3 regions of the Streptomyces sp. NPDC013157 genome follow, and region 2 is predicted to be linked to each of the others. Evidence: predicted binding sites of a transcription regulator. Region 2 holds the regulator's gene; each other region holds the start of a gene.
The links. The regulator HspR, encoded in region 2, represses chaperone genes until heat shock. The targets are predictions, from matches to a motif close to TTGAGNNNNNNNNNCTCAA.

Region 1: dnaK (molecular chaperone DnaK) is a predicted target of HspR. The motif match lies at 5,013-5,031, and genes of this name have one in related genera.
Region 3: lon (endopeptidase La) is a predicted target of HspR. The motif match lies at 6,536-6,554, and genes of this name have one in related genera.

What each region holds. Positions count from the first base shown of each region.
Region 1 covers NZ_JBIBAK010000001.1:182,778-190,750, reverse strand. The annotation lists gene ACFY6U_RS00825 (alkaline phosphatase family protein) at 1-1,399, shown strand, start outside; gene ACFY6U_RS00820 (ATP-binding protein) at 1,587-2,648, shown strand; gene ACFY6U_RS00815 (hypothetical protein) at 2,645-4,444, shown strand; gene ACFY6U_RS00810 (OsmC family protein) at 4,512-4,937, shown strand; gene dnaK (molecular chaperone DnaK) at 5,079-6,926, shown strand; gene narI (respiratory nitrate reductase subunit gamma) at 7,000-7,722, opposite strand; gene narJ (nitrate reductase molybdenum cofactor assembly chaperone) at 7,719-7,973, opposite strand, start outside.
Region 2 covers NZ_JBIBAK010000025.1:71,781-79,753, forward strand. The annotation lists gene ACFY6U_RS47425 (sugar ABC transporter substrate-binding protein) at 1-453, opposite strand, end outside; gene ACFY6U_RS47430 (PA14 domain-containing protein) at 747-2,768, shown strand; gene ACFY6U_RS47435 (PA14 domain-containing protein) at 2,776-4,749, shown strand; gene ACFY6U_RS47440 (heat shock protein transcriptional repressor HspR) at 4,800-5,246, opposite strand; gene dnaJ (molecular chaperone DnaJ) at 5,252-6,427, opposite strand; gene grpE (nucleotide exchange factor GrpE) at 6,464-7,120, opposite strand; gene dnaK (molecular chaperone DnaK) at 7,117-7,973, opposite strand, start outside.
Region 3 covers NZ_JBIBAK010000026.1:76,953-84,925, forward strand. The annotation lists gene ACFY6U_RS48085 (ATP-binding protein) at 146-1,255, opposite strand; gene ACFY6U_RS48090 (response regulator transcription factor) at 1,252-1,992, opposite strand; gene ACFY6U_RS48095 (spermidine synthase) at 2,103-2,792, opposite strand; gene ACFY6U_RS48100 (rhomboid-like protein) at 3,047-3,826, shown strand; gene ACFY6U_RS48105 (sulfatase-like hydrolase/transferase) at 3,831-4,787, opposite strand; partial or broken gene ACFY6U_RS48110 (sulfatase-like hydrolase/transferase) at 4,739-5,320, opposite strand; gene ACFY6U_RS48115 (GNAT family N-acetyltransferase) at 5,601-6,404, opposite strand; gene lon (endopeptidase La) at 6,577-7,973, shown strand, end outside.

The sequences.
Region 1 (7,973 bases), on a different contig from region 2:
GCACGGCTCCAACTTCGACGTCCCCGCCTTCCGCTGGTACGAGAAGGAGCAGCGGGAGGTGATGGTCTGCAACCGGCCGACCAGCGCCGCCGAACTCCAGCGCCGGGCGGTCGAGCGCACCGCCGACGGGGGACTGCTCACCCTGGACGGCGCCAGCAGGGGCAACCTCTTCAGCGGCGGCGCCGACGAACAGGCCCTCGTCCTGTCCATAGCCACCCGCCGCCGCGGCCGGGAGAACCGTTCCCGCGCCGGCTACTTCGCCTACTTCGCCGACCCGGCCAACGCCGTCCGCACCGCGCTCTCCTTCTTCGCCGAGGTCGGCCGCGAGATCGGCCAGTCCACCGCGGCCCGGCTCCGCAGGCAGCGCCCGCGCGTCAAACGCGGCGGCCTCTACCCCTTCGTCCGCGCCTTCGCGACCGTCGTCGAGCGGGACGTGGTCGTCGCCGCGGTCATGGGCGACCTGCTCGTCGGCCGCAGCGCCGTCTACGCCGACCTGGTCGCCTACGACGAGGTCGCCCACCACTCCGGCCCGCACAGCAGGGACACCGAGAAGGTGCTGCAGCGCCTGGACCGCGCCCTCGCCCTGATCGAGAAGGCCGCCGAACACGCCCCCCGGCAGTACCGGATCGTCGTCCTGTCCGACCACGGCCAGAGCCCCGGCGAGACCTTCCACACCCGCTACGGCCTCGGCCTCGCCGACCTGGTCCGGGCCGGCTGCGGACTGCACGTGCCGCGCAAGGCCGAGCGCACCCACAGCGGCACGGAGGCGCGGGCCGCCGTCCGCGCGGCGCTGCGCAGGCCGGTCGAGGAGGGCGGCGAGAAGCACCGGCCCACCCGGCGCTCGGAGCCGATCGTGCTCGCCTCCGGCAACCTCGGGCTGGTCTCCTTCCCGGACGTGCCGCACCGGATGACCAAGGAGGAGATCGACGCGCGCCATCCCGCGCTGCTGCCGACGCTCGCCAACCATCCCGGTGTCGGGTTCCTGCTGGTGCGCAGCGCGGAGCACGGTGGGGTGGTGCTCGGCGCGTACGGCGCGGAGATACCGCTCGACCGGCTCGACGGCGCCGCCGGGCCGCTGGCCGCCTTCGGGGCGGGCGCCGCCGACGCCGTACGGCGGACCCACTCCTTCCCGCACACCGCCGACATCATGGTCAACTCGTGGTACGACCCGGAGAGCGGGGAAGTGCTGGCGTTCGAGGAGCAGATCGGGTCGCACGGGGGGTTGGGGGGCGCGCAGGGGCGGCCGTTCCTGTTGTCGCCGGTCTGTGTCTCCGCTCCGGTGGCGGAGGGGGAGGAGCTGGTGGGGGCCGAGGCGGTGCACGGGGTGCTGCGGCGGTGGCTCCGGGAGGCGGACGGGCCGCAGGTTCCCTTGTCTGCGGAGGGGGAGAGGGCCGCGTAGTTCGTTCACTGCGGGCCGGTGGGGGTTGGTCGCGCGGTTCCTCCCCCAGCCTTCGGCCGGGGGTACCCCCAGCGCCCCTGAAGGGGCGCTCCGGCCGCGCCCCGGATAAATCGGCTGCGTTCCCTTCGCTCCCGGCTCACACTGTTCGAGTCGCAAAAGTCCTCGAACACCCCCAAGGAGCCGCCTCTTGCAGGCAGCCGTGACCGTCACGCCCTCCCGTATCCCCGAACTCCTGCTCGGTCTCGCCACCGTGCGGCCGGTGTTCATCTGGGGCGCTCCCGGTATCGGGAAGTCCTCCCTGGTGCGGGAGTTCGCCGAATCGCTCGGGCTGGAGTGCGTGAGCCTGCTGGGTACGCAGCTCGCGCCCGAGGACCTGATCGGGGTTCCGCAGATCCGGGACGGGCGGTCGGTGTTCTGCCCGCCCGAGTCGATCGCCCGGGACGAGCCCTACTGTCTCTTCCTCGACGAGCTGAACGCGGCCACCCCCGACGTGCAGAAGGCGTTCTACTCGCTGATCCTCGACCGGCGCATCGGGAACTACGAGCTGCCCAAGGGCTCGATCGTCATCGGCGCCGGCAACCGGGCCACCGACAACGCGCTCGCCCGGCCCATCGCCTCCGCGCTCGTCAACCGGCTGGCCCACGTGCACCTGGAGGCCTCCGCGCACGACTGGCTCGCCTGGGCGGCGGCGGGCGGCATCCACCCGTGGATCCTGGACCACCTCACCGACCGGCCCGACCACCTGTGGTCCAAGCCGCCGAAGACCGAGGAGCCGTTCTCCACACCGCGCTCCTGGCACATGCTCTCCGACGCCCTGCACTCCTTCGGGCGCGAGCTGGACGAGGAGACGCTGAAGGTCCTGGCACACGGCACGCTGACCCCTGCGCACGCCACCGCCTTCTGCGGATACGTCAAGATCGTGCGCAGCCGGTTCGGGATCGAGGCGGTCCTGAAGGGGGACGCGGGGTGGCCGTCCCGGATCGAGGACCGCGACCTGCTGTACTACCTCGCCGAGTCGTTCCGGGGGCGGCTGGTCAAGGAACTGCCCGCCGACAAGGAGCACATGTCGGCGAACGGCCGGCAGACCGCGTACCGGGCCAAGTCGCTGCTCGTGCAGCTGGCGGAGATCTCCGTCGAGGTCGCCCAGACCGTCATCGCCTCCGACGCCGACGGCAACCCGGTCCTGCCCGCCTGGTTCCTGATCGAGGCGGCCCGGGACATGCCCCGGCTGGTGGAGGCCCGGCGATGAGCCGAGCCGCCGCCGCGCGCAAGAAGCAGGACCCGGCCGCCGAGAACTTCGCGGCCGGCGTCGAGCTGCTGCGCGCCAACCCCGCCCTGCGGGCAGTGGAGTTCACGATCTGTCGGCACGAGAAGTGCGAACTCGGGCCCCGGGACGGGCTGGTACGGGCCGACTCCGATGGGGTGCTGCACGCGCACGCCACCCGGCGTGCCGAACCCGCCGAGTGGGCCTGGGCGTTGGCGCACTGCACCATCCATCTCGGCTTCGGGCACCTCCCGGCCGCCACCGGGCCGCGCGCCCAGCCCGACCGCTACGACCTCGCCGCCCGTTGCGCCGTCGTCAACCGCTTCCTGCAGACCTTCCCGATCGGTGAGGCCCCCGACCACCTGCCCGCCTCCTACCCGGAGGGCGACGAGGAGCGGCTCGCCGCCGGCTGGCGCCGGACCGGCGGCATCCCGGCCGCGTACGAGCGCGGCGGGACGAACGGCGGTGAGCCCGACCAGCTCCTCCTCTCCTGGAGCAAGTGGGCCGGTCAGGTCCCCGACTGGCAGGTCGGTTTCGCGCACGCGCTGACCCGCACCATGTCCCGGGCGATGGACCTGGCCGGCGGCCGCCGCACCTCCATGTCAGGGCCGCCGACCCCGCGGCGTCCCTGGGAACGGGCGCTGAGCTGGTTCGTCTCCTCCTACCCGCTGCTCGGCGGCATCGCGGCCGGCATCACACTGGTCGCCGACGCCGAACTGGCCCGCGCCCACGACATCGCCGTCGCCGCGGTCAACCCCGAGGCAGGCGAGATCTACGTCAACCCGCTGCGGACGATGGACGACGAGGAGTGGCGGTTCGTCCTCGCCCACGAGATGCTGCACGCCGCCCTGCGCCACGGCGACCGCCTCGGCGCCCGCGACCCGTACCTCTTCAACATCGCCTGCGACTACGTCATCAACGGCTGGCTGGTCGAGATGCGCGTCGGCGCGATGCCCGAAGGGCTGCTGTACGACGCCGAGTTGAAGGGGCTGTCGGCCGAGGAGGTGTACGACCGGATCGCCGTCGACCTGAGGAGGATGCGGCGGCTCGCCACGCTGCGCGGCAAGGGGCGTGGCGACGTGCTGGGCGCGCCGCTCGGGCCGCCCGGCGCGTACGTGGACCTCGACGAGTTCTACCGCCGGGGCCTCTGCCAGGGACTCGACCTGCACCAGACGCAGGACCGGGGCCTGTTGCCCGGCGGCCTGGTCGAGGAGATCCGCGCGCTCAGCCATCCGCCACTGCCGTGGGACGCCCGACTGGCCCGCTGGTTCGACGAGTTCGTGCCGCGCCCGGAGGCCGTGCGCTCGTACGCCCGCTCCTCGCGCCGGCAGTCGTCCACCCCGGACATCCCGCGCGCCGGCCGGTACTTCCCGCCCGAGGAGGTCGCCCGGTGCACCTTCGGCGTGGTCCTCGACACCTCCGGCTCCATGGACCGCACCCTGCTGGGCAAGGCCCTCGGCGCGATCGCCTCCTACGCCGAGGCCCGTGACGTACCGGCCGCACGCGTCGTCTTCTGCGACGCGGCGCCCCACGACGCCGGCTATCTCCCGACCACCGAGATCGCCGGCCGGGTCCGCGTGCACGGCCGCGGCGGCACCGTCCTGCAGCCCGGCATCGACCTGCTCCAGCGCGCCGACGACTTCCCGCCCACCGCGCCGGTCCTGGTGATCACCGACGGCTGGTGCGACGTCCTGCGGGTCCGCCGCGAGCACGCCTATCTGATCCCGGACGGACGCCGCCTGCCGTTCACTCCCCGTGGGCCGGTCTTCCGGGTGCGCTGAGCTCTGATGTGATCGGATGGGGGCGAGCGAACCGGTTCATTCGCCTTCATCGCCGAAAGGAACAACCGTGGCTACCACGCGCACCGCACACACCGTCTGGGAAGGCAGCCTCACCGAGGGCAACGGTGTCATCACCTTCGACTCCTCCGGTATCGGCGAGCAGCCCGTCACGTGGGCCTCGCGCTCCCAGGAGGCGAACGGCAGGACCAGCCCCGAGGAGCTGATCGCGGCCGCCCACTCCAGCTGCTTCTCCATGGCGCTGTCGCACGCCCTGACCGGCGCCGGCACCCCGCCCACCAAGCTGGTCACCAACGCCGACGTCACCTTCCAGCCGGGCACCGGCATCACCGGCATCCACCTGACCGTCGAGGGCACCGTCCCCGGGCTGGACGCGGAGGGCTTCGCCGCCGCCGCCGAGGACGCCAAGAAGAACTGCCCGGTCAGCCAGGCCCTGGCCGGCACCACGATCACCCTGGACGCGAAGCTCGCCTGACCGTCCCGCCCGCCGCGCTGCCGCGTCCCCTCTTCCGAGGGGTGCGCGGCAGCGTCGTTCACGGGGTACCCGGCATTGACAACAGCTCGCTCAAGTTTTGTGCTGGAGTCGGGGAAGCGCCCGGGTGGAAAGGGGACGGACATGGCACGTGCGGTCGGTATCGACCTCGGTACGACGAACTCGGTGGTGGCCCTGCTGGAGGGCGGTGAGCCCACCGTCGTCGCCAACGCCGAGGGGGCGCGGACCACCCCGTCGGTCGTGGCCTTCGCGAAGAACGGCGATGTGCTGGTGGGCGAGGTCGCCAAGCGGCAGGCGGTGACCAACGTGGACCGCACCGCGCGCTCGGTCAAGCGGCACATGGGCGACGCGGCGTGGCGGTTCCCGGAGAGCGGAAGCGTCGACGGCGCCCGTTTCCGGGCCCAGGAGCTCTCGGCGCGGGTGTTGCAGAAGCTCAAGCGGGACACCGAGGCCTACCTCGGCGAGGACGTCACCGACGCGGTGATCACAGTACCCGCGTACTTCGACGACGCCCAGCGGCAGGCCACCAAGGAGGCCGGGGAGATCGCCGGCCTGAAGGTGCTGCGGATCATCAACGAGCCGACGGCCGCGGCGCTCGCCTACGGCCTGGACCGGGGCGAGGAGCAGACGGTCCTCGTCTTCGACCTCGGGGGCGGAACCTTCGACGTGTCGCTCCTCGAGATCGGCGACGGCGTGATCGAGGTCAAGGCCACCAACGGCGACACGCACCTGGGCGGCGACGACTGGGACCAGCGGATCGTCGAGTACCTCGTGAAGCGGTTCAAGGGGCAGAACGGCATCGACCTCGGCAACGACAGGATGGCGGTGCAGCGGCTGCGCGAGGGCGCCGAGAAGGCGAAGATCGAGCTGTCGTCGTCGACGGAGACGTCCATCAACCTGCCGTACATCACCGCCTCCGCGGAGGGGCCGCTGCACCTGGAGGAGAAGCTGACGCGAGCCCAGTTCCAGGAGCTCACGGCCGACCTGCTGGACCGCTGCAAGAAGCCCTTCCACCAGGCCGTCAAGGACGCGGGCGTGCAGGTGTCGGCGATCGACCACGTCATCCTCGTCGGCGGCTCCACCCGGATGCCCGCCGTCACCGACCTGGTCCGCGAACTCACCGGCAAGGACCCGCACAAGGGCGTCAACCCGGACGAGGTGGTCGCGGTCGGCGCCGCCCTCCAGGCGGGTGTCCTCCGCGGTGACGTCAAGGACGTGCTGCTGCTCGACGTCACCCCGCTGTCCCTGGGGATCGAGACCAAGGGCGGCATCATGACCAGGCTCATCGAGCGCAACACCACCATCCCGACCCGGCGTTCGGAGATCTTCACGACCGCGGCCGACAACCAGCCCTCCGTGGGCATCCAGGTCTACCAGGGCGAACGTGAGATCGCCGCGTACAACAAGAAGCTGGGCGTCTTCGACCTCACCGGCCTGCCGCCCGCACCGCGCGGGGTGCCCCAGATCGAGGTGGCCTTCGACATCGACGCGAACGGGATCATGCACGTCTCGGCGAAGGACCTGGCGACCGGCCGCGAACAGAAGATGACCGTGACCGGCGGCTCCGCCCTCCCCAAGGACGACATCGACCGCATGATGCGGGAGGCCGAGCAGTACGCCGAGGAGGACCGCAAGCGCCGCGAGGCCGCGGAGACGCGGAACCAGGCCGAGCAACTCGTCTACCAGACCGAGAAGTTCCTCCGGGAGAACGAGGAGCGGGTGCCGGGCGCCACCAAGGCCGAGGTGGAGGCGGCGGTCACCGAGCTCAAGGCCCTGCTGGAGCGGGACGCCGACACCGGCGAGCTGCGGCAGGGGGCGGAGAAGCTGGCGAGCGTGAGCCAGCAGATGGGGCAGGCCATGTACGCGGCGGCCTCCGGCGGCTCGGCCGAAGAACCGCGGGCGCCCCAAGCCGAGGAGGAGGGAGTGGTGGACGCCGAGATCGTGGACGACGAGAGGGGTGCGGCCGGGTGAGGCACCGCCGGGTTCCGCCGTCGTGGCAGAACGCCGTTGCGGCGGTAGAAGGTTTGGTCGCGGGTGGCAGGGGCTAGTTGCGGGTGGTCTCCCAGCCTCTCCGCTCCGGGCGGGGGCCCAACTGGCGGGGATCCCTCGACCGGTACACCACGTACGGGCGGAACAGGTACTGCACCGGGGCGCTGAACATGTGGACCAGGCGGGTGTAGGGGACCAGGGCGATGAGGATCATGCCGATGACCGCGTGGACCTTGTAGAGGACCGGGACGTCCGCCATCAGCGCTGTCTTCGGCTGGAGGACGAAGAGGCTGCGGGCCCAGGGGGCGATCGTGGCGCGGTAGTCGTAGCCGTCGCCGGAGGTGTGGCTCAGCTTCGCCGTCATGCCCAGCACGATCGCGGCGACCAGGACCAGGTACATGACCTTGTCGTTCGCCGTCGTGGCGTGGAAGACGGGTGCCCGGGTGCGGCGCCGGAAGAGGAGGAGGGCCAGGCCGGCCACCGCGAGGACGCCCGCGAGCGTGCCGCCGTAGAGGGAGAACAGGTGGTACGTGTGCTCGCCGACGCCCAGCGACCCGGTCCACGACGCCGGGACGAACAGGCCGACGACATGGCCGGCCAGGACGAAGAGGATGCCGTAGTGGAAGACGGGGGAGGCGATGTCCAGCAGCCTCGACTCGTAGACCTGGGAGGAGCGGCTGGTCCAGCCGTGCTTGTCGTAGCGGTGGCGCCAGACGAGGCCGGCGACCAGGAGGGCGAGGGCGATGTAGGGCAGGGCGCCCCACAGGAGGGTGGTCATGGGCGCACTCCGCCGGCCGCGGTCGGCAGGGCGGCGCAGACCGCGTCCAGGACGCACGCGTAGGGGGTACCGAACTCGGTCAGCCGGCCGCGGAGTTGTGCCAGGCAGTCGCGGTGCTCGGTGAGCAGGTCGGTGTTGCCGGTGCGGGCTGTGAACTCCAGGACGGCGGGGAGGAAGTCCGGCAGCTCCTCGCCGGTGAACTCCATGCCGTACGCCTTGTAGATGTCCTGGAACCGGACCAGGGACATGCC
Region 2 (7,973 bases):
CTCGCCCACCAGCTCGTTGTCGAAGGAGACGTAGGCGTCGATCGGGCCCTCGGCGAGGCGGTCGTAGGCGATGACCGGGATACCCGCGGCCTTGGCCTTCTTCACCGTGCCCGCGATGGCGTGCGCGTCGACGGCGTCCAGGATGATCACGTCGACCTTGTCGTCGATCATCTTCTGCATCTGCGTCGCCTGCGTGGAGGCGGACGACGCGGCGTTCTGGTAGTCGACCTTGCCCTGCTTGTTGGTGAGCTCGGCGATCTTCGCCGCCATGATCGGTTCGTCGAAGTTGGCGTACCGGGTGTTGATCTTGTCCGGCATCAGCACGCCCACCGTGATGTCGTTGCCCTTCGTCGGGGTCGCGGACGTCGACGATCCTGTCGCGTTGAGCACGCCGCAGCCGGCAAGCGAAAGGGTCATCGTGGACGCGGCCACAAACATGGCTATACGACGCATACGGGGGCTCACTTCAGGTGCGTTCCGGACGTGGGCTGCTTTGCGACCCAGATGTCTGAAAAGCCAACGCGCACGCCACACCCGACGTCAAGCGGAACTACTTAACGAGTGCGCAACAGCACGCTCCGCTGCAACTGTGAAGACTCCGCGGAATCACCTCCAAACACCCTTTACGGACCCTCCATCCAAAGGGAGTTCATGGGCAGGCAAAGATCAGTACAACCAAGTCGTTTCCTCATGAGTCGACATCGGCAACGGCCGTCCCCGCCGTGTCGATCCGATCAGAGGAACGAATGAACCCAGCCAGAAGCGCCGCGGTCGCCGCCGTGGTGCTCGCCACCGCCGGCACCCTGCTCGGCGGCGCCGTCGTGACCGCCTCGGCGGCCACGAGCTGCGCCTCTCCCGTCCTCAAACGGCAGTTCTTCGCGAACACCACCTTCAAGGGCACCCCGAAGAAGACGGACTGCGACTCCGCGATCAGCGAGAGCTGGAGCGGCGCCCCCGCGTCCGGGCTCCCGAAGGACAACTTCGGCGTCCGCTGGACCGTCACCCGCGACTTCGGCTCCGGCGGACCCTTCGCCCTCACCGCCTCCGGCCTCGACGGGATCCGGGTCTACCTCGACGGCATCCGCAAGGTCGACCTCTGGAAGAACACGACGAAGACGGTGAGCAAGACCGTCAACGTCACCGTCCCCAAGGGCAAGCACACCCTGCGGATCGACTACGCCAACTGGACCGGCGCCGCCAAGGTCAAGTTCACCTACACACCCCGCACTTCCGCCGGCGTCGACAAGGTCAGGCCGCTCGCGCCGACCGGCGCCTCGGCCGACTACATCCCCGACGGGGAGACGGCGTACGCCGAGCTCACCTGGTCCGCCAACAAGGAGATGGACCTCGCCGGATACCGCGTCTACCGGCGGCTGAAGGGGTCCGGCAGCTGGACCCGGGTGGCCGCCACCACGCCCGCCCGGCGCACCGCCGGCGACCAGCCGCCGCCCACCGGGCAGTCATACTACTACGAAGTGCGCGCCTACGACAAGGCGGGCAACGAGTCGGCCGGTTCCGAAGACCAGCTGGTCACCTCCTACGACTGGACCGCCCCCGCCGCCCCGGTCCTCACCGCCTCCGCCGTCGAGGCCTCCAACGACCTCTCCTGGACGGCCCCCGCGGACGCCGCGACCTACAAGGTCTTCCGCAAGTCGGCGTCGGAGACCTCGTACACCGAGATCGCCGAGACCGCCGGCACGAGCTACTCGGACACCAGGGCGTCCTACGGCCGGGCCTACGACTACAAGGTCAGCGCCCTCGACGCGGCCAGGAACGCCCGCGCCTCCAACGTGGTGCGCAGCACCCGGTCCATCCTGCCGCCGCAGAACGTGACGGCGACCGTGCCCAGCTACGGCGTGACGTTCACCTGGACCGAGGCGGCGGGCGGCGACACCGCCGACTACGACGTCTACCGCTCCGCGACCTCCCCGGTGGAGCTCACCAACGACAACCTCACCGACTGCCGCAGCCGCAAGAAGAGCACGGACGCGGCCGGCAACACGGTCCGCTCCTGCGTCGACTACGACGGCGACCAGGGCACCACGTACCACTACGTGATGATCCGGCAGAACACCGCCGGCCGCTGGTCCACCGGCTCCGCCGACATGACCGTCACCCGCCCGGGCGACGAGATCGCGCCGCCTCCGGTGGCCAACCTGACCGCGCAGCCCCTGGAGTACGGCTTCAAGCTGGACTGGGACGACAGCACGGCGGCGGACCTGAAGGAGTACCAGGTCTGGGAGTACTTCTCCTGCTGCACGCCCGACTACCTGGGCACGGTGCCCGCCGGCACCTCCGAGTTCGTGGTCGGTCCGGAGGCGGCCGACGGCGAGTCGCACGAGTACGTCGTCATCCCGGCGGACATCTACGGCAATTACCCCGATTTCACCGGCGCCTACTGGGACGGCGCCGTCTCCCGGGTCACGGCCACCGAACTCGACCTCAGGCCCACCACCGTCCCCGAGGACACCGCGGACTGCTCGCTGACCACCTACACCGCCCTCGGCTACGAGGGCGGCATGTACATCGACTGCGCGGACTCGGTGGCCACGGAGGCCGCCGGCATCAACGTGTACCGCTGGGACCCCGCGACGAGCGCCTACGTCCGGGTGACGGACGTACCGCTGGCTCCCACCGCCACCCACTACACCGACACCACCGTGCCGCACGGCACCACCGTCTACTACCTGCTCTCGGTCGTCGCTCCCGACGGCTCGGAGACCTTCAGCAACGTGGACGCCAGTGTGTCCCTGCCGAGCGGAGCCTGACCACCTGATGAAGACCACCCTGCAGGCGACGGCCGTGGTGCTGGCCACCACGGCCGGCCTTCTCACCACCGTCGCCGTGTCCACCGCCTCGGCGGCCACGAGCTGCGCCTCTCCCGTCTTCAAACGGCAGTTCTTCGCGAACACCACCTTCAAGGGCACCCCGAAGAAGACGGACTGCGACTCCGCGATCAGCGAGAGCTGGAGCGGCGCCCCCGCGTCCGGGCTCCCGAAGGACAACTTCGGCGTCCGCTGGACCGTCACCCGCGACTTCGGCTCCGGCGGACCCTTCGCCCTCACCGCCTCCGGCCTCGACGGGATCCGGGTCTACCTCGACGGCATCCGCAAGGTCGACCTGTGGAAGAACACGACGAAGACGGTGAGCAAGACCGTCAACGTCACCGTCCCCAAGGGCAAGCACACCCTGCGGATCGACTACGCCAACTGGACCGGCGCCGCCAAGGTCAAGTTCACCTACACACCCCGCACTTCCGCCGGCGTCGACAAGGTCAGGCCCCTCACCCCGCTGGATCCGCTGGTGTCCTACGACGGCAACGCCAACACGACGAAGCTGAGCTGGACGAAGAACCGGGAGATGGACCTCGCCGGATACCGCGTCTACCGGCGGCTGCGCGGCAGCACCAGCTGGACGAAAGCGGGGACGACGACGTCGACGACCCTGACCGACGCTCCGCCCGCGACCGGCGACCTCTACTACTACGAGATCCGCGCCTACGACAGGGCCGGCAACGAGTCGACCGGCACGGCCGACGCCCTGGTCACCAGCACCGTGCTGCAGACGCCCGCCCGGTTCACCGCCTCGGCCACCGGCACGGGCGCCGAACTGAGCTGGTCGGGGGTGCACGCCGCGGTGAAGTACCGGGTGGAGCGGACCGACTTCTACGGCGTCGTCACCAAGTCCTGGGACCTCGCCTACACGGTGAGCCTCACCGACGACACGCTCACCCGGGGCGAGACCGTCCAGTACCGGGTCGCGGCCGTGGACGGCTCGGGCCACCTGTCGCCGTTCACCGACCTCAAGGCGGTGACCCGCCCGCTGGCCGCACCCCGCGGACTCACGGCGACCGCGGGCATCGGCAGCGCGACCCTCCAGTGGACGATGAAGGCCGAGGACACCCCGTACGGCGAGTTCCGCGTCTACCGGTCGACGACGCTGCCCGTGGACACCTCGACGGCGCAGTGGGTGACCTGTACGACCAGCTACACCACCCTCTCCGACGGGTCCCGCCGGTACAGCTGCGGCGACTTCTCGGCCGAGGAGGGCACGACGTACCACTACGCGGTGGCGAACGTGCAGTGGCCGCAGGTGTCCCCGCTCTCCGACACCGCGACCGTCACCACGCTGGAGTCGGACAAGCCGCCCGCCCAGGTGACCGGCCTGACCGCGACGGCCACCGAGTACGGCATCGAGCTGGACTGGGACGACAACACCGAGCCCGACCTGAAGCGGTACGCGGTCTACCGGGGCACGGTCCTCGGCGAGGAGGGCGAGGAGCAGGTCTGCTCCGGCTCGGAGTGGGCCTGGCTGTCCCCGTCCACCTCGCACTACCGGGACGTACGGCTGCCGGACGGCGACCACGCCTGCTACTGGGTGGACGCCATCGACAATGCGGGCAACTCCAGCAGGTCGCTGGGGCCCGTGACCGCGGTCGCCGTCGACGAACTGGACCTGACCCCGTCGGTGGCGACCCCGGACGGCTCCCCGCTGACCCTGACGGCGGACACCCCCGACTCGGGTGGCGTCCACCTCGGGTGGAGCGCGGTCGACGCGGCGACCGGCTACCTGGTCTACCGCTGGAACCCGGCGACGCAGACGTACGAGAAGCTGGCTGCCACGAACGACCGCTCCTACGACGACACCACGGCCGCCCGCGGCACCACCCACTACTACTGGGTGACCGCGCTGTACGCCGACGGCACGGAGTCGGCGCCCGGCGCGGACCGGGCGGTCCTGGAGCCGTAGCCACGAGAAGGGCCCCGGCCTGCGGCCGGGGCCCTTCTTCGCGCGGGTTGCTAGTCCTTGGCCTTCTTCGGCCGCCACACCACCAGCGCGCTGGTCTGCTGGACCTCCTGGTACGGGACCAGGTCGCGGCGGTAGGAGGCGTGGACGGCGGCCTCGCGCTGCTGCATCGCGGCCGCCGCGCCGTCGACCGCCGCCTGGAGTTCGGCGACGCGCTGCTGGAGCGCTATGACCTGGTTCTCCAGTTCGATGATGCGCTTGATGCCGGCCAGGTTGATGCCCTCGTCCTGCGACAGCGCCTGCACCTGGCGGAGCAGTTCGATGTCGCGGGCCGAGTAGCGGCGGCCGCGCCCGGCCGTGCGGTCGGGGGAGACCAGGCCGAGGCGGTCGTACTGGCGCAGCGTCTGCGGGTGCAGGCCGGAGAGCTGGGCCGCCACCGAGATGACGTAGACCGGGGTCTCCTCGGTCAGTTCATACGGGTTACGTCGACGGCCGTCCATCTCTGTCATGCTCCCTTCGCGGCCTCGAACAGCTCGGCACGCGGGTCCTCGCCCGCGGTCGCCTCGCGATACGCCTCCAGTGCGTCACGAGCATTCCCCGACAGGTCCTTCGGGACACTCACCTCGACGGTGACCAGGAGGTCGCCGCGGGTGCCGTCCTTGCGGACCGCGCCCTTGCCACGGGCGCGCATGGTGCGGCCGTTGGGCGTGCCCGGGGGCAGCTTGAGGGTGACCGGCGGGCCGCCCAGGGTCGGGACCCTGACCTCGCCGCCGAGCGCCGCCTCGGTGAAGGTCACCGGCACGGTCACCGTGAGGTTGTCGTCCTTGCGGCCGAACACCGGGTGGGCGTCCACGTGCACCATGACGTACAGGTCGCCCGCGGGGCCGCCGCGTTCGCCCGGTGCGCCCTTGCCGCGCAGCCGGATGCGCTGGCCGTCGGTCACCCCGGCGGGGATGCGGACCTGCATGGTCCGGGACGACTTGGCGCGCCCGCTGCCCTTGCAGTCGGGGCAGGGGTTCTCCGCGATCAGGCCGCGGCCCTTGCAGTCCGGGCAGGGGTCGGTCAGCGAGAAGCCGCCGCCGGATCCCCGTGCCACCTGGCCGGTGCCGACACAGGTCGGGCACACCCGCGGGGTGCCGTTCGCGTCGCCGGTGCCCGAACAGGCCTTGCAGGGGGCCTGCGAGGACATCCGCAGCGGGACCGTGGCGCCCTCGATGGCCTCCGTGAAACTGAGCGTGACCTCGGACTCGATGTCCTGACCGCGCCTGGGCTGGGTGCGCGCGCCGGCGCCCCCACCCCGGTTGAACAGGCCCCCCAGGACGTCACTGAAGCCGCCGCCGCCCCCGCCGAAGCCGCCGCCCTGGGCGCCGCCTCCGAAGAGGTCGCCCAGGTCGAAGTTGAAGTTGCCGCCGCCCGCGCCCGGCCCGGGGCGGAAGCCGCCGTTGCCGAAGAGGGCGCGTGCCTCGTCGTACTCCTTGCGCTTCTTGGGGTCGCCGAGTATGTCGTTCGCCTCGGAGATCTCCTTGAAGCGCTCCTCGGCCTTGGCGTTGCCCTTGTTGGCGTCCGGGTGGAACTCGCGGGCGAGCTTCCGGTACGCCTTCTTGATCTCGGCCTCGGTGGCGTCCTTGGGGACGCCGAGGACCTTGTAGTAGTCCTTCTCGATGAAGTCCTTGGTGCTCATCCCCGACGCCCCTCCTTCCACGTGTTACCTACGACGTCAGCCCTCCTCAGGGCCGTTGTCCTTCTCGTCCCCGGCCGCCGGGGCCTCGTCGGTCCCCTCGGCCTTCACCGCCGTCGCTCCCGGCTGCGGTTCGGCGACCGCCACCCGCGCGGGGCGGATGGTGCGCTCGCCGATGCGATACCCGGGCTGCAGGATGGCCACGCACGTCGTCTCGGTGACGTCCGGCGCGTAGCTGTGCATCAGCGCCTCGTGGATCGTCGGGTCGAAGGGCTCGCCCTCCTTGCCGAACTGCTGCAGGCCCATCTTCGCCGCGACCGTCTCCAGCGACTCGGCCACCGACTTGAAACCGCCGACCAGTTCGCCGTGTTCCCGGGCACGGCCGATGTCGTCGAGCACGGGCAGGAGCTCGGTCAGGAGGTTCGCGATGGCGATCTCCCGGACCGTGATCCGGTCGCGCTCCACCCGGCGGCGGTAGTTCTGGTACTCGGCCTGGAGGCGCTGGAGGTCCGCGGTGCGCTCGCCGAGCGCGGTGCGTACCTGGTCCAGCTGCGCGGTCAGACCGGCCAGCTGTGCGCTTGCGTCCCCGGCCGGGGCCGCCCCCTGTGCGGGAGCGGCCTTCGGCTCGGCGTCGTCGGGGGTGGCGCCGGAGGGGACGTCGGGCTTCTCCTCGAAGCCCGGGGTCTCCTCCGTCACGCGGCACCGTCCTTGCGCTCGTCGTCGACGATCTCGGCGTCCACCACGTCGTCGGCGTCACCGGCGGGGGCACCGCCGGCCGCGGCCTGCGAGGCCTGGGCGTCGGCGTACATGGCCTGGCCCAGCTTCTGGGAGACGGCCGCGACCTTCTCCGTGGCGGTGCGGATCTCGGCGGTGTCCTCGCCCTTGAGCTTCTCCTTGAGCTCCTCGACCGCGGCCTCGACCTCGGTCTTGATCTCGCCCGGGACCTTGTCCTCGTTGTCCTTGAGGAACTTCTCGGTCTGGTAGACGAGCTGCTCGCCCTGGTTGCGGGTCTCGGCGGCCTCGCGGCGGCGGTGGTCCTCCTCCGCGTACTGCTCGGCCTCCTGGCGCATGCGGTCGACCTCGTCCTTCGGCAGCGAGGAGCCGCCGGTGACGGTCATCTTCTGCTCCTTGCCCGTGCCCAGGTCCTTCGCGGTCACGTGCATGATGCCGTTGGCGTCGATGTCGAAGGAGACCTCGATCTGCGGGACACCGCGCGGGGCCGGCGGCAGACCGGTCAGCTCGAACATGCCGAGCTTCTTGTTGTACGCCGCGATCTCGCGCTCGCCCTGGTAGACCTGGATCTGGACGGAGGGCTGGTTGTCCTCGGCGGTGGTGAAGATCTCGGACCGCTTGGTCGGGATCGTCGTGTTCCGCTCGATGAGCTTGGTCATGATGCCGCCCTTGGTCTCGATACCGAGGGACAGCGGGGTCACGTCGAGGAGCAGGACGTCCTTGACCTCACCCTTGAGCACACCGGCCTGGAGCGAGGCGCCGATGGCGACGACCTCGTCCGGGTTCACACCCTTGTTGGCCTCCTTGCCGCCGGTCA
Region 3 (7,973 bases), on a different contig from region 2:
GGCATGGCTCCGCCACGCCGGCGATCACCTCACACCGAACCCCCGCGCGACGTGCGCGGGGGCCGCACCTGATCACACGTGTCCGGCTGCGCGGACGGCCGTGCCGACGCCAGGTGGATCTTGAGGCTCCGGATCGAACTTTACGTCAACTTGGCACGGATGAAAGTCCCGGGAGAGTGACGATAATCCTGCAGCCCCGGTCGGATTCGGCCACACCGATCCGGCCGCCGTGCAGATCCACCGCCCACCGGGCGATCGCCAGGCCCAGCCCGGTGCCGCCGTCGCTGCCCGGACCGTGCGGCCGCCGTACGGCGCCGCGGTTGAAGCGCTCGAAGACGCGGTGCCACTCCGAGCGCGGAATGCCGGGACCCTCGTCCAGGATCTCCAGCTCCAGCGACTCCGGCTGCGGCCCGCGCCGCGCCTTCACGGTCACCCGGCCGTGCGCCGGGCTGTGCTTGACCGCGTTGTCGATGAGGTTGGCCACGACCTGGTGGATGCGCTCCGGGTCGGCGTGCGCGGTCAGCTCGGGCGGCGAGACGTCCAGGTGCAGATGGACGTCCGTACGCGTGTGGTTCCCGGAGCCCGAGGCCATGCCCCCGCGTGCCCCGGCGACCATGTTGGCCTCCTTCAGCACGCCCGAGAGGTACGGCCACACCTCGAACCGGCGCTGCCGCAGCGGCACCACGCCGTTGTCGAGCCGGGACAGGTCCAGGAGGGTCTCCACGAGCCGTCCGAGGCGCTCGGTCTGCTTGAGGGCCGTGCGCATCGTCTCGGTGTCCGGCTCGGCGATCCCGTCGACGACGTTCTCCAGGACGGCCCGCAGTCCCGCGATGGGCGTGCGCAGCTCGTGCGACACGTTGGCGACCAGCTCCTTGCGCTGGCGGTCCTGGGCCTCCAGCTCGTCGGCCATGACGTTGATCGTCTCGGCCAGGTCGCCCAGCTCGTCCCGGCGGTTCTCGCGCACCCGGCGCGTGTAGTCGCCCTGCGATATCGACCGGGCCACCGCGTTCATGTCGTCCAGCGGCGCGGTGAGCGAATGCGCCACGAACTGCGTTATCAGGAGTGTGGCGATCATCGAGAAGACCGTGATGAAGCGCAGCTCGGTCTTGGTGTGCACGGCGACGATCGACAGACCGGTGGTGATCAGGACCGAGACGACGACCAGGGCGCCGAGCTTGGTCTTGATCGAGAACGGGCGTACACCGCCCCAGGGCTCCTCCCCGGGGCCTCTCGGTCCGGTCGGCCCGCCGCTCATGGCGTCGGTGTCTCCAGCGCGTAGCCCACACCGTGCACAGTGCGGATCCGCTCGGCGCCGATCTTCCGGCGCAGCGCCTTGATGTGGCTGTCGACCGTGCGGGTGCCGGAGGCGTCCGCCCAGTCCCACACCTCGGCGAGCAGCTGCTCACGGGAGAGCACCGCGCGCGGGGTGTTCGCCAGGCACACGAGGAGGTCGAACTCGGTGGGGGTGAGGTGAACGTCCTCGCTGCGCACCCGGACCCGGCGCTGCGCGTGGTCGATCTCCAGCTCGCCGAGGCGCAGGATGCCGGAGCGGGGCGTGGAGGCCGCGATGGCCGCCCGCTCCACCCGCCGCAGCAGCACGTGTACGCGAGCCGCCAGCTCCCGCATGGAGAACGGCTTGGTCATGTAGTCGTCGGCGCCGACCCCTAGGCCGACCAGCATGTCGGTCTCGTCGTCCCGCGCGGTGAGCATGAGTACCGGTACCGGGCGGGCGGCCTGCACGCGCCGGCAGACCTCCAGACCGTCGAAGCCGGGCAGCATGATGTCGAGGATCAGCAGGTCGGGCTGCCAGGCCTCGGCGGTGTCGACGGCCGCCGGGCCGTCGCCCGCTGTTTGCACGAGGAACCCCTCGGCGCGCAGTCGGACCGCGATGGCGTCGACGATCGTGGGGTCGTCCTCGACGACCAGAACCCGGCGCTGGGCGCCCTGGGTCGCCGTCGCCGCGCCGTTGTGGGAGGTGTGTGTCTGCTCCATCGCCCGCCCCTGTGTGCTTTCCGGAACCAGTGGGGTGATCCCATGACTGCGATTGACGCTTGAATGATCCGCGTCAGGGATGCACATTACGGGGACAGGAGGCGCACTCGCTATCCAGGGCGGACGGCAAGGTGAACGACGTCCGGAACGCCCCGGGCAACCGGGATCTCTTCGGTACGCACCCGCTGGAAACCGGCATTCCACAAGGTTCCCTCGAATTCCGAAGAGGGCTGCGCCGACCATACGGCCAGTACCCCGCCCGGTCTCAACACCCTTGCGCAGCTTGCGAGTCCGGCCGGTGAGTAGAGCCCCTCGTTGGCCTTGTCGACGGTCCAGTCGGGGCCGTTGTCGATGTCCAGGCACAGCGCGTCGAACGTGTCCGATGTCTCATTGACGTAAGTCACGAGATCACTCTCGACGACCACCGTGCGCGGATCGGCGAACGCGCGGGCGGAGAGCGCGGAGAGCGGACCGTCCCGGTGCCAGTCGACGACCGCCGCCTCCCGCTCCACGACCGTGATCCGTCCCCAGCGGGGGTCCTGCGCGGCATGGGCGAGCGAGAACCCGACGCCCAGCCCGCCGATCAGCACCGCGGGATCGCTCCGTCCGTCCAGCGCCTGGCGCGCGGCGTCCACCAGCAACCGCTCCGAGCGTCCGTCGGAGGTGTCCATCAGGAAGCAGCCGTTGGCGATGATCTGCAGGAGCCCGCCGTGTCTGCGCAGCACCACCTCGCCGTACGGCCCGTCGCGCCGGTCCAGGACCACAGGGCGGCTGTCGGGCATGGAGGCCGAGGTCGTCATGGTGGCCATCCTGCCCCAACAGGGCTTTGCGGCCACCCGAATTACGGGTGTCGGGCAGCCGCACGGGTGTCACCCGTTCGAGGGGCCGCCCGGCGCTTCGCGCCCATGGCCGCCGGGAAGCGGCTCGTATGGTTCCTTCTGACCCCTCTTGGTTCTTCAGAAAATCCTTTGAATCGTTCCGTGGGTGGCCTCGGTCATAGACAGCGGCTCGTGGGACGGCGAAGGGTGGGGTGAAACGGAAGGAGCGCCTCACCGTGGAACGGACCGCGAGGGCCGCATCGACGCCCACGCCCGAGCCCCTTCCGGCCGGGGACGTCGCCGTCCTCCTCGACGGCGTGCCCCGCCAGCGCGGCCCGCTCGCGGCACCCGCCCCGGGGCACCCGCGCACCGCCCTCCGACTGCGCGCCTGGCGGCTCCTTCCCACCCCCACCGGCACCCCGGTCACCTTCACCTACACGGCGATCCTGGCCCTCACCTCGCTCTTCGCGAGCTGCGCCAGTCCCCGCCTCCTGTACGCGGTCTACCAGGACTCCAGCACCGACGTCGCCCACCTGCTGCGCACCCCCGTCTTCGTCCTGCTGGCCAGCGCGCTGTGGGTCGCGGGCGGGCTGCTGTCGCCGTTCGCGCTGGCCTTCGCGCTCGTCCTGACCGCGCTGGAGCGGCGGATAGGAGGCGCCCGCGCGATCGTCGTCTTCCTGACGGGCCATGTCCTGGCCACCCTCGCGACCGAGGTCCCGGTCGGCCTCGCGGTCCTGGCCGGCCACCTCCCCACCACCTCCCTGCACCGCCTCGACTACGGCATCAGCTTCGGCGTGGCCGCCAGCATCGGCGCGCTCTCCGGCCTCCTCGCCCCCTGGCTGCGCTGGCCGCTGCTCGCCCTGGTGGGCTACGACCTCATCGAGGACCTCATCGCCTTCGAGGACCCGATGACCAACTGGGGCCACCTGATCGCGCTGGGCATCGGGGCGGCGCTCTGGCCCGTCGTACGACGCTGGTACCGGGAGCGGGGTCCGGCCGTCGCCGTCCCGGCCTGAGGGTTCAGGCGCGCCGCGCCGCCGCCAGCGCCTTCGCCGACTCCGGTACTCCCAGGGCCTTCTCCTGCTCTGCGGTGGCGCCGTGCAGGCGGTTGGTGAGCTGGTACGGGTCGGCTGCCAGGTCGTAGAACTCGCGGAAGAGCACTTTGCCGTCGCCCTGCGTGGGCAGGCCCTGCCCGTCGAGGCGTGTGCGGTAGTACTCGGTGTACTGCGTGGACCTGCCGATGTGGGTGGCCCAGGTGTGGATCGGCTCCTGGTCCTGCCGGTTCCACCACCACTCGGCGAGGAGGCGGTCGCGGTCGTTGCGGGTGTCCAGGAGCGAGTGGCCGTCGTGCGGGGTGTCCGGGGTGACGCCGGCCGCGTCCAGGAGGGTCGGGGCGATGTCGACATGGCCGGTGAGCCGGTCGTCGACGGTGCCCTCGCCCAGCCCCCGCGCGGGCCAGGACAGCCAGAACGGCACCTCCAGGCTCGGCCGGTACGGCACCGACTTGCGCAGCCAGCCGTGGTCCGCCCAGCACAGCCCGTGGTCGCTGGTGAACAGCACGAGGGTGTTCTCCAACCGGCCCAGCGCGCGCAGCTCGTCCCGGAAGTCCCGCATCGCGTCGTCCACCGACAGCAGGGTGCGCAACTGGCGCCCGCGCAGCGCCTTCCCCTGGGCGTACGTGTGCTTCGCCTTCTGCAGGAACGGCGGCTTGTCGCTCTTGTCGCCCTCGTACACGGAGGGCCGGCCGGGCCACTCCGGCACGCGCGCGTGCGCGTACCTCCGCTCCGGGATGTTGAGTTCGTGCGCGCTGCGGGTGGCGACGTACGCGAACCACGGCCGGGTGTCGGTCCGGGACCTGTCGATGAAGCGAGGGCACGGTCCCTGATGACGTGGGTGTTGTAGCCGGGGATGTTCCGGACCGTGCCGTTGTCGTTGTAGTGGCCGTCGTAGTACGCCACCGGTTCCTGGAGCAGCCACTCGTCGAAGTGCGGCGGGTTGTCGCCGGTGTGCCAGTAGTTGAGGTACTTGCCGAACAGGCCGGTGCGGTAGCCGGCCGCACGCAACTGGCGCTGGACGGTGGTGTGCTGGTCGAGGTGGTAGGGGTGGCGGGTGTCGAGGACGCCGTGGTGGTGCGCGTACCGCCCCGACATGATCGTGGACCTGGAGGGCGCGCAGAGCGGGGTGTTGGCGTGCGCCCGCGCGAAGGTGACGCCCTGCCCGCCCAGCCAGTCGGCGGTACGGCGGACCGCCCAGTCCGTCTCCTTGGGCTGGTCGTCGGTGAGGACGAGGAGGATGTTCGGGCGGGGATCGGTGCGGGGGAGGGGGGAGGCCGGGGGACGGCTTGCGGCGGGGGCCGCGGAGGCGGTGCGGGCGGGGGCGGGGGTGCCGGCGCCGTCGTCGCCGACGGCGCGCAGGGCCAACGGGACGGCGGCGCCGGCCGCGACGACGGCGGCGCCGGTGAGCACGGCGCGCCGTGCCGGCCGCTTGGGCGTCGACTGTTTCTCACTCATGTGTCCCCCCCGCCCCGGTGCGCGCCGCCATTTGCTGTGCGTCCGCCGGCAGTTTCGGGGCCTTTCCTGTGAGTTGCGTTGCGGTGGTGCAGCGAGGGCCTTGCGGAGTCGTGGCGGTGAGCACCCTCATTTCCCGCCGCAACGGTGCTCAGCCCCGACGGCGTCGTCCGGCGGTGCCGGACCGGGCGGGGCGATGCGCCGTTGTGGATGGCGGTCGGTTGCCGGGTGCGGAGGCGTCGTGGTTGCTCGCGCAGTTCCCCGCGCCCCTTTGGGGCTCGTTTCAGTCGGCCGGGGTCCAGATGTACGGGGTGGTGGTCGTGATCGCTGTGAAGCCCAGGCGCTGGAGGACCGGAGCGCTGGCGGACGAGGCCTCCACGAGGAGGTAGGGGACGTTCCGGGCTGCCGCGCGGGTCGCTCGCAGGGCCACCAGCGCGCGGTAGACGCCCCTGCCGCGCCACTCGGCCAGGGTGGAGCCACCCAGCAGCATGGCGAAGTCCGTGCCGGGGCGGAAGGCGATCCAGGCCGCCGAGACGACCTCTCCGGCGGCCTCGGCGACGTACACCTCGTTGTCGTCGGGGGCGACCGTGAGCCGGCCCCTCAGGTAGCCGGCGATCCACGCCATGTCCTCGCCCCACACCGCCGTCTCCAGCGCGGCGATCCGGTCCAGGTCCGCATCGGCGGTGACCCGGCGCAGGGTCACGCCCGGGGGCAGGGCGGGTGCGGCCACGGCCAGGTCCTCGACCAGGGCGATCACGACCGTCTCACGTGGTTCGGGCACGAAGCCCGCCGCACGCAGCCGGTCGGGGAGGTCCGCCGGGTCGTCGTGCCCGCGCGTCTTCCACTCCACCGCCTCGCCGCGCGCCGCGAAGAAGTCCCGCTGCCGGGCGATCAGCGCGTCCAGTTCAAGGCCGCGCACGCCGCCCCAGTCGCGCGGCCCGGTCACGAAGCCGCGGTGCTGGCCCACCACACGGAGGGCGGGACCGTCGTGCTCGTACGTGATCCCGGGGGCGGGGACGGGCTGGACGGCGCGCATCTGGGCGTCGTAGGCAGCCAGCAGGGCCGCGGTGAGGTCGGTGTCGGTCATCGGCCGACCGTACGGGGAATGAGCCCGCTCGGATCAACTGTTTTTACGGGCGTGGGACCGTGTTCGGCCAGGTCGGCAGTTGATCGCTCAGAGCGAACATATGCATGGGAACATTTCTGGGCTCGCAAACATTGAGTCGACATAGCTCAAGTTGACTGCCGAAGGGGAGATCATGGCTTCGACGTCCGCATCACTCACCCTCCCTGTGCTGCCGCTCGACGGCGAGGTTGTGCTGCCCGGGATGGTGGTCCCGCTGGACCTGAAGGACCCTGATGTACGCGCCGCCGTGGAGGCCGCGCAGGCCGCCGCCCGTACCGAGCCCGGCAAGCCCAGGGTGCTGCTGGTGCCGCGGGTCGACGGGACCTACCCGAGCACCGGTGTGCTCGGCACCGTGGAGCAGGTCGGCCGCCTGGCCGACGGCGACCCGGGCGCGCTGATCCGCGGCCGCTACCGGGTGCGCATCGGCGCCGGCACCACCGGCCCGGGGGCGGCCCTGTGGGTGGAGGGCACCCGCATCGACGAGAACGTCCCGGACCCGGTGCCCGGTCATGTCACCGAACTGGTCAAGGAGTACAAGGCCCTCGCCACCGCCTGGCTGCGCAAGCGCGGCGCCTGGCAGGTCGTGGACCGGGTGCAGGCCATCGACGACGTCTCCCAGCTCGCGGACAACTCCGGTTACTCGCCCTTCCTGACCACCGAGCAGAAGATCGAGCTCCTGGAGACCGTCGACGCGGTCGCCCGCCTGAAGCTGGCCACCCAGCAGCTCCGCGACCACCTCGCCGAGCAGGACGTGGCGGAGACCATCGCCAAGGACGTCCAGGAGGGCGTCGACAAGCAGCAGCGCGAGTTCCTGCTCCGCCGTCAGCTGGAGGCGGTCCGCAAGGAGCTGCGCGAGCTGAACGGCGACGCCGCCAAGGACGGCGAGGAGTCCGACGACTACCGCGCCCGGGTGGAGGCCGCCGACCTGCCGGAGAAGGTCCGCGAGGCCGCCCTCAAGGAGGTCGACAAGCTGGAGCGGTCCAGCGACCAGTCGCCCGAGGGCTCGTGGATCCGCACCTGGCTGGACACCGTCCTCGAACTGCCGTGGAACGAGCGGACCGAGGACGCCTACGACATCCAGGGCGCCAAGGCGGTCCTGGACGCCGAGCACGCCGGTCTGGAGGACGTGAAGGAGCGGATCACCGAGTACCTGGCGGTGCGCAAGCGCCGTAGCGACCGGGGGCTCGGAGTCATCGGCGGGCGCCGTGGCGGTGCCGTGCTGGCCCTGGTCGGCCCGCCCGGTGTCGGCAAGACCTCGCTCGGTGAGTCGGTCGCGCACGCGATGGGCCGCAAGTTCGTCCGGGTCGCCCTCGGCGGCGTCCGGGACGAGGCCGAGATCCGCGGTCACCGCCGTACGTACGTCGGCGCGCTGCCCGGCCGGATCGTGCGGGCCATCAAGGAGGCCGGTTCGATGAACCCGGTCGTCCTGCTGGACGAGATCGACAAGGTGGGGTCCGACTTCCGGGGCGACCCGGCCGCTGCCCTGCTCGAAGTCCTCGACCCGGCGCAGAACCACACCTTCCGCGACCA